DNA from 2 places in the Pseudomonas sp. P5_109 genome. Region 1 is predicted to be linked to the other one. Evidence: riboswitches for the same ligand, from Rfam matches in the RefSeq annotation. Region 1 holds a riboswitch; the other holds the start of a gene.

Region 1 (4,409 bases):
GGGTCGCCGGGACCTGCGCCAATGAAGTAGACGGTCATCGTCGGTTCCTGTGGGAAAAAAGGGGCTGAACAGGCCTTCAGATGAAGAATGTTCATGATCGAGGCGGGGATTATCGGGGATTTTATGCCGCGCCGGCCAATGCCAGGGTTGCCTGGGCATATTTTTGTCGGGGAATCAGCAGTTTTGCCGGGGACTGGGTCAGTTGTTCGGCCAGGGCCAGTGCGGCGCTTTCCGCCACGCCGTAGCAACCGGTGCGTTCAAACGCTATTTGCGATTGATGACTGAGTTGCGGCTCATAGACGGCCAGTTGTTCACTGCTGAAATACATCAGTTCAAGACCTAGCTGTTGTGCCAGTTCGATCAGCGCGGGTTCGTCGCGCTTCAAGTCGATGCTGGCCAGCGCCTTGATTTCATGACGGGCAATCTGGTGTGCCTCCAGCGCCTGGTCGAGCAGCGCCAGCAACGTGCTGACGGGGCAGCCTCGCTGGCAGCCCAGGCCGACCACCAGGGTCGGCGCTGTGCTGACGTCAGTCATGCGTGGTATTGGCCATCGCTTTTGCGGCGGAACAACCAGGCGCTGATCAGGCCCAGGGCCAGCCAGAATGCCACGTTGGTCAACTGCGAAGCGATTTTGAACTGGGCTTCCAGTACTTCAGGAGCGAGCATCGAATGCACTTCCGGTTGCGGTGCGCCAATCACATGGGGAACGGCAAGGATTGCCACACCGAGGACTTTCATCAGCCAGTGACGGCTGAATACGATCAGGGCGATACCGACGGCGGTGGAGGCAGCAGTACCGATCCACCACAGTTGCCGTTGCGCCAGATCGGCTGCGGCAGTGCCCGGCAATTCAGGTGGCAGGCCAAGGGTCGGCGCGAGCACGAAGGTCGCATAACCGGCCAGGCCCCAGAGCAGGCCCTGAGAGGTTTTGGTCGGCGCACGCAAGGTGTACAGGCCGGCCAGCATCAGGGCGAAACCAACGGCCACCACCAGGTTGCCGCCGGTGGTCGACAGCACGCGCTGCCAGCCGTCTTCCGGCTCCCAGGCTTGCGCATCGTGGGTGTGGGCCGCCATCGCACCGTCGGCGTGCTCATGCATTTCAACAACCGCCGGTTCGGCTTTTTCGTAGGTTTCGGCCTGCAGGATCAGGGGCGAGACCCAGAAACTTTGCAGCAGGGTCAGCAGCAGGGCGGCCAGCAGCCCGGTGAAACCTGCGGTTTGTGCAATACGCTTGATCATGTCGTCAGGTCTCAATGGCACGGGAACGCAGAGCTGTGACGGGTATCGTGGGCGGCATTGTGCACCGCTTCGATGTGCGAGAAACCGGCGAAATACACAAGGCAGGCGCCAAGGATCGACGCGCAGGCGGCGGCGGTCAGGCGTTGGGCCAGGGTAGAGGTGGTGCTGGTTGTGGTGTGGCCGGTGCTGCTGATGATCGACATGGCGTTTCCCTCTGGTCTGTCAGCGGGGAATAAGAGCGCATGCAAAAACCTGCACGACCAGGCGCGCAGCGTTTCAAACAGCGCCCGCCCACCGCGGGTTTGTTGTTTCAGTGATCGTACTGGTCACTTTGTGTTGCGGGCCGGTCTCCGGGCTCACGAGGGGCGCAGGCAGATGCCTGATCCTGAAAGCATCACCTTCCCATACCGTAATGGCACAGTGGATCTGACGCTTCGCTCGCTTACCGTTGCGGGGGCAGCACCGGACTGACATGGCTTAAGAGTAAAGCACATGATTCACCGGTTTCCCGTTTCACCCTGTGAAGGGCACCCGTAACAAGATGCGTAGGAGAGCATGGGCGGGGGTTTGGCGTCAATTGGCAAGTATTCTCAACTCGAGACCTGTGGCGAGGGGGCTTGCCCCCGTTCGGCGGCGCAGCCGTCGCAAGGCCTGAGTGCAGGATTTGTCAGAAAGATTGTCGGGGGTCGCTTCGCAACCCAACGGGGGCAAGCCCCCTCGCCACAAGTGACCGCATTCTGAGCATGAACATTGACCCGCCCCAAGACCATGCGTAGCCTTGCGCTTTCGAGGTTCTTCGGCGTTTGTCGAAGCTAAGAAGGGAACGCGGTCGATGCCGCGGCTGCCCCCGCAACTGTGAACGGTGATGTTCGTTGCCACGCCACTGCTGACTCAATCCATGAGGCCGGCGGGAAGGCGCAGCGAATGCCAGGCTCAAGGCCGGCACACCGTCAGCCAGGAGACCTGCCTCGACACAGATTCTCACTTTCAACCGGGCGGGGTGATCCGGTGGCGAACTCTTCAGGCACACGCGCCCGCGGTGCCGGTTGTCGTCCCGTATGCCCGCCACCTAGCCATAGGGCATCCGATGAAAACACTGGCCAAACTCCCCGTCACCATCGTCACAGGCTTTCTCGGCTCGGGTAAAACCACGCTGCTGCGGCACATGCTCGATAACGCCCAGGGTCGCCGAATCGCGGTGATCGTCAACGAATTTGGCGAACTGGGCATCGACGGCGAAATCCTCAAGCAATGCTCCATCGGTTGCACCGAAGAAGAAGCCAACGGCCGCGTCTATGAGCTGGCCAACGGCTGCCTGTGCTGCACCGTTCAGGAAGAGTTCTTCCCGGTGATGCGCGAACTGGTGGCCCGTCGCGGCGATCTCGACCATATCCTCATCGAAACCTCGGGCCTGGCCCTGCCCAAGCCGCTGGTGCAAGCCTTCCAGTGGCCGGAAATCCGCAGCGCCTGCACGGTCGACGCGGTAATCACCGTGGTCGACAGCCCGGCCGTGGCCGCCGGCACCTTCGCAGCCTTCCCGGACCAGGTCGATGCCCAGCGCAAACTCGACCCGAACCTGGACCACGAGTCGCCGCTGCACGAATTGTTCGCCGACCAACTGGCCAGCGCTGACCTGGTAATCCTCAACAAGTCCGACCTGATCAGCCCGGCCGATCTGGCCCGCGTGCGCCTGGAAGTTGCCGAAGAATTGCCGCCAGCGGTGAAAATCATCGAAGCCAGCAGCGGTCGCCTGCCACTGGACGTGCTGATCGGCCTGGGTGCCGGCTCCGAGGAGCACATCGACAGCCGTCATAGCCATCACGATCACCACCACGACGGTGATGACCATGACGACCACGATCACGACGCCTTCGATTCGATCTCCATCGAACTGCCGCAAGCCGACGAAAGCCTGCTGATGGACGCGCTGACCCAACTGGTGGTCCAGCACGGCATCCTGCGCGTCAAGGGCTTCGCAGCGATCCCGAACAAACCGATGCGCCTGCTGATCCAGGGCGTGGGCACGCGTCTCGACAAGCACTTCGACCGCCAGTGGCGCGCCGAAGAAGCGCGCATTACCCGGCTGGTGCTGATCGGCCAGGAACTCGACGCCGCTGCGCTCGAAGCGCAACTGCGCGCCGCGCTCAGCGTGTAAGCCATGCACCTGCTCAGGACCCAGCCCGGCGGTTTCGTGTCGGATGACAACATTGCCGACCTTGGACAAACCCCCGCCGAGCTGGTGGTCCTGTGCAGCGGCGATTCCAGCCTGGCGCTGCTCGCCGAAGCGGCGCAGCAGTTGCCCGACGATTACCCGAGCGTGCGCCTGGCCAACCCGATGCAGGTGCAAAACCATGCCTCGGTCGACTTGTACGTCGATGAAGTGCTGCGTCATGCGAAGGTGATCCTGATTTCGCTGCACGGCGGCATCGCCTATTGGCGTTACGGCATCGAGCGCCTGGTCGAGCTGTCGCAACGCGGCGTGCAGGTGATCCTGGTGCCGGGTGATGATCGCCCGGACCCGGAACTCAGTGACCTGAGCACCGTCGGCGCCGAGGATCGCGACCGCCTCTGGCAGTTTCTGCGCCAGGGCGGGATGGGCAATGCCCTGGATTTCTTCCGCTGTCTGGCCAACCGTTGGCTGGCCCGTGATTACACCTGGGGCGAACCGCAAACCCTGCCACGCACGGCGATTTACCATCCGCACAAACATTCTGCCGCGCTGAGCGACTGGCAGGCCGACTGGCAAGTGGGTCAACCGGTGGCGGCGGTGCTGTTTTACCGCTCGCATTTGCAGGCGGCGAACACCGCGTTCATCGATGTTTTTTGCCAGCGTTTGCAGGCGGCGGGGTTGAATCCGTTGCCGATTGCGCTGGCCAGCTTGAAAGAGCCCGGCTGCCTTTCGGTGGTCGAGGACTGGCTGGATGAAGTCGAAGCTTCAGTGATTTTGAACACCACCGGCTTCGCTCAATCGAGCCCTGAAGCACCGCATCTTCGCCCGTTTCGCCGCAATATCCCGGTGATACAGGCGATTTGCGCCCAGGACAACGAACCCGGTTGGCGCGCCAGTGAACAGGGGCTTGGCCCGCGTGACCTGGCGATGCACATTGCCTTGCCGGAACTGGACGGGCGCATCATCAGCCGCCCGATCAGCTTCAAGGACCTGGCGTGGC
Region 2 (4,409 bases), 2.0 Mb from region 1:
GCGGATGCGCTCTTCTTCCACCAGGGCCTGGATTTGCCCGCGCAAGGCGCGATCACTGATGCGGATGAAGCGCCAGGGCTGCATCAGGCCGACACTGGGCGCCTGATGCGCGGCCTCGAGCAGGCGCCGCAGCAACTCGGGTTCGACCGTGCCGCCGCTGAAGTGGCGCATGTCGCGGCGTTCGGCGATGACGCGGTAGACCGCTTGGCGTTCGGCTTCAGAGAATGCGTTGTCGCTCATGGCCTCTTCGCGAGCAAGCCCGCTCCCACAGGGTTTAGGTGATCCTTCGTAGGCGCTGGCTTGCCAGCGAAGGCGGCCTCAAGGTGCGGCGCAAACAGCGCGGCAATCGCCGAGGGATTGGACGGAAAATAAAAGTGCACATAAGAGGCAGTCATGCGCCCTTCACGGTAAACCGCCTCCGCTCCGCGCCCGCCATTCGGGCTCAAGCCCCGGGCAATCGGTTCCAGCCCAGTGGTTGTCAGCGAATGGTGATAGGTGTGCCCGCGCAGCGAACCTTCCGGCAATTCCACCGCTTGCAATGCCAGCGCCGCCAGACGTTTTTGCATGACCGCGTCACCGGCCAGCAAGCCCACCAGTTCGGCGCGCGTGCCCTCGACATCGGTCAGGGAATCGAGCAGATACAGCATGCCGCCACACTCGGCGAGCAAGGGTTTGCCTGCCTGGTGGTGGGCGCGGATCGCGTCGAGCATCGCGGTGTTTTGCGCCAGCGCGACATGGTGCAGTTCCGGGTAACCACCCGGCAGATACAGGCTGTCCGCCTCCGGCAACGCACGGTCGCGAATAGGCGAGAAGAACGACAACTCGGCGCCCATCGCCCGCAGCAAATCCAGGCTCGCGCCGTAGGTGAACGCAAAGGCTTCATCACGGGCCACGGCAATGCGCACACCGGCCAGCAACGGTTCGGCAACGATGACATCCGGGGCGGCGAACTCGACTGCCGGCGGCAACGCGACCTCGCAACTGCTGGCCAAGGCATCGGCTGCCGCATCGAGGCGCAGGTCGAGATCGTTCAACTCACTGGCCTGCACCAGGCCAAGGTGGCGGCTCGGCAATTCGATCCCGGTTTCCCGGGACAGCGCGCCGTACCAGCGCAAACCTTCGGTCAGGCTGCCTTCGAGCAGTTGCGCGTGGCGCAGCGTGCCGACACGATTGGCCAACACCCCGGCGAACGGCAAGTCCGGCTGATAACGCGCCAGCCCCAAGGCGAGTGCGCCAAAGGTCTGGGCCATGGCCGTGCCATCGATCACACCCAACACCGGCACACCGAAATGCCGCGCCAGATCAGCGCTCGACGGCGTACCGTCGAACAGCCCCATGACGCCTTCGATCAGGATCAGATCGGCTTCAGCGGCGGCTTCCCACAGCAACCGGCGACTCTCCTGCTCGCCGACCATCCACATGTCCAACTGATACACCGGCGCACCGCTGGCGCGTTCGAGGATCATCGGATCGAGAAAGTCGGGGCCGCACTTGAACACGCGAACCTTGCGTCCCTGATTGCGATGCAATCGGGCCAGCGCCGCGGTGACGGTGGTCTTGCCCTGGCCGGAAGCCGGCGCGGCAATCAGTACCGCCGGACAGTGCCGAGGCTGACTCACAATTCGACGCCTTTCTGCGCTTTGATCCCGGCCTGGAAGGCGTGTTTGATCACACCCATTTCGGTGACGGTGTCAGCCATCTCGATCATTTCCGGCTTGGCGGCACGCCCGGTGACTACCACGTGTTGCATCGGCGGTCGAGCCTGCAAGTCGCTGAGTACCTGATCGAGATCGAGGTAGCCGTGCTTGAGGGCGATGTTCAGCTCATCCAGCACCACCAGACCGATGGACGGGTCGCGCAGCAGTTCCCGGGACACCGCCCAGGCGGCTTCGGCGGCGGCGATGTCGCGCTGGCGGTCCTGGGTTTCCCAGGTAAAGCCTTCGCCCATCACATGAAAACGCACCTGCTCGGGAAAGCGCCGGAAGAACAACTCTTCGCCCGTGCTGTTGCGGCCCTTGATGAACTGCACCACGCCGCATTGCATGCCGTGCCCCATGGCGCGGGCGAGCATGCCGAAGGCTGAACTGCTCTTGCCCTTGCCGTTGCCGGTCAGCACCAGTAGCAGGCCACACTCGTTCGGGGAATTGGCGATGCGCTCGTCGATCACCGCTTTTTTGCGCTGCATGCGCGCCAGGTGGCGTTCGTCACGATCGGGGGTATCAGTCATGGGGGAGCTCTCCGTTGAGGCAGGAATAACGGCGGGCAGGCACAAGAATAGAAGGCAACAAGCCTGGCATCGCCCACCGTGATGCCGCTGGATGAATCAGGCCGGTCTCCGGGCTCATGAGTGGCCGAGGGGCCAGACTGTGCGCCTTCCCGCATCGAATCGACACAGTGGCATCACACACAGTTTTCACTCATTTACCGTTGCGGGGGCAGCGCCGGAATCGCGGGTCTTCGACCAACAGAAGAACTCACTCACCGGCTTCCCTGTTTCACTCTGTCGACCCAAGTCACAGAGCACCTGAAACAAGCCGCGAAGGTTAGAGGGTTGGGGATGGAGCGTCAATTAAAGCCGGGAGGCGAGTGGCCGAATAACTGTCCTCAATCAATAAACCGACGTCAATCTTGTGTCACGCCCTCAGCGATGATATCAAAGAGCCATAACCCCACAACACAATAACAAGGGTGAGCCCATGCAAGGCATGATCATCAGCAATCCAAAGCTGGAATTCCTGCGCCCGGTGCTCGAACGCTGGTTCGAATGCATCGACCGCTACAACGCCGTCCGCGGCGATGGCGACACACCGTACTGGCACGACGAAAAAGCCAATCTCGGCCTGCTGTCTGCCGCCGCCTGGATGGCCGACATGGTCACACTGCAACAGACGCCCACTCGCAAACAGACCGAAGAAGGCGAACGCAACAGTCGCGCCGACCTGCTCCTCGCCTCGGCCGAAACCCGTGCTTATCTCCAGACCAGCCAGCGCTGGCCACGCGTCAACAGCCTCAACCTGACCCAGGCCCTGCTCGACATCGCCAGCGATGCGAAGCGCGTGAGCCATGCCAGCGACCTGAAACTCGGCTGCCTGTTCGTCGCCCCGCAAAAAGCCCAGCAAGGCGCCACACCGGAAGAACTCCAGGACATGGTCGACGACCTGCAAAAGGAACACACCTGCGCGGTCGCCTGGTATTTCCCCTACGCCTATCGCAAGTTGCGCAACGAAGCCGGTAACTATCACCCCGGTATTGCCGTGCTGTTCAAGGAGGCTCGCGGTTGAGGGTTGAACCATCGCACGTCAACGCTTCTCTATGATTAGAACAAGGCATTCATAGGGAACATCAGCATGCGCAAGATCCCGCTCGTTCTCGTTATCGCACTCTGCGGAGGGCTCACCGCTTGTGGCGAGACCTCCACACTGCAAGTCTCCGATGGCACCGGTCCGTCACCCCAACTACCAAACCCCAACAAAACCCTGATCCCGACCCTGAACATCGCCCCGGCCATCGGCTGGCCGCAGGGTGCGAAACCCGTCGCTGCCGCGGGCACTCAAGTGGCCGCATTTGCCGAAGACCTGGACCACCCGCGCTGGCTTTATGTGCTGCCCAATGGCGACGTACTGGTGGCGGAAACCAGCGCGCCCCCCAAACCCGAAGACGGCAAAGGCATTCGCGGCTGGGTGATGAAGAAAGTCATGGGGCGTGCCGGATCTACCGTGCCCAGCCCGAACCGCATCACGTTGCTACGGGACAAGGACCACGACGGCATCGCGGAAACCCGCACGGTGTTTGTGCAAAACCTCAACTCGCCCTTCGGCATGACGCTGGTCGGCAACGACCTGTATGTGGCCGACACTGACAGCCTGCTGCGCTTTCACTATGAAAGTGGCGATACGCAGATCAAGTCACCGCCAATCAAGGTGATCGACCTGCCGGGTGGCCCGCTTAACCACCACTGGACCAAAAACGTCATCGCCAGCAAGGACGGCAGCAAGCTCTACGTCACCGTGGGCTCCAACAGTAACGTCGCCGAAAACGGCATGGACAAGGAAGAAGGTCGCGCCGCGATCTGGGAAGTGGACCGCGCCACCGGCCAGCACCGGATCTTCGCCTCCGGCCTGCGCAACCCCAACGGCATGGCCTGGGAATCCCACTCGGGCGCGCTGTGGACTGCCGTCAATGAACGGGATGAAATCGGTAGCGACCTGGTGCCGGACTACATCACCTCGGTCAAGGATGGCGGTTTCTATGGCTGGCCCTTCAGTTACTACGGCCAGCATGTCGATATTCGCGTCGAGCCACAAAACCCGGATCTGGTGGCCAAGGCTATCGCTCCGGACTACGCCGTCGGCCCGCATACCGCATCACTGGGCCTGACCTTTGCCGACAACAGCAAGCTACCGGCACCG

The links. A riboswitch is a leader RNA that binds a small molecule or an ion and turns the genes downstream of it on or off. The one in region 1 is predicted to bind cobalamin.
Region 2: another riboswitch for cobalamin. It lies ahead of cobO (cob(I)yrinic acid a,c-diamide adenosyltransferase); the one in region 1 lies ahead of cobW (cobalamin biosynthesis protein CobW).

The regions. Positions count from the first base shown of each region.
Region 1 covers NZ_CP125380.1:3,857,318-3,861,726, reverse strand. Annotated here, with positions in the region: gene cobM (precorrin-4 C(11)-methyltransferase) at 1-38, opposite strand, end outside; gene QMK54_RS17325 (cobalamin biosynthesis protein) at 122-535, opposite strand; gene QMK54_RS17320 (CbtA family protein) at 532-1,239, opposite strand; gene QMK54_RS17315 (CbtB domain-containing protein) at 1,251-1,442, opposite strand; cobalamin riboswitch at 1,563-1,789, opposite strand; cobalamin riboswitch at 2,012-2,225, shown strand; gene cobW (cobalamin biosynthesis protein CobW) at 2,327-3,394, shown strand; gene cobN (cobaltochelatase subunit CobN) at 3,398-4,409, shown strand, end outside.
Region 2 covers NZ_CP125380.1:1,888,137-1,892,545, reverse strand. Annotated here, with positions in the region: gene bluB (5,6-dimethylbenzimidazole synthase) at 1-240, opposite strand, end outside; gene QMK54_RS08480 (cobyrinate a,c-diamide synthase) at 237-1,619, opposite strand; gene cobO (cob(I)yrinic acid a,c-diamide adenosyltransferase) at 1,616-2,227, opposite strand; cobalamin riboswitch at 2,309-2,543, opposite strand; gene QMK54_RS08470 (hypothetical protein) at 2,697-3,281, shown strand; gene QMK54_RS08465 (sorbosone dehydrogenase family protein) at 3,348-4,409, shown strand, end outside.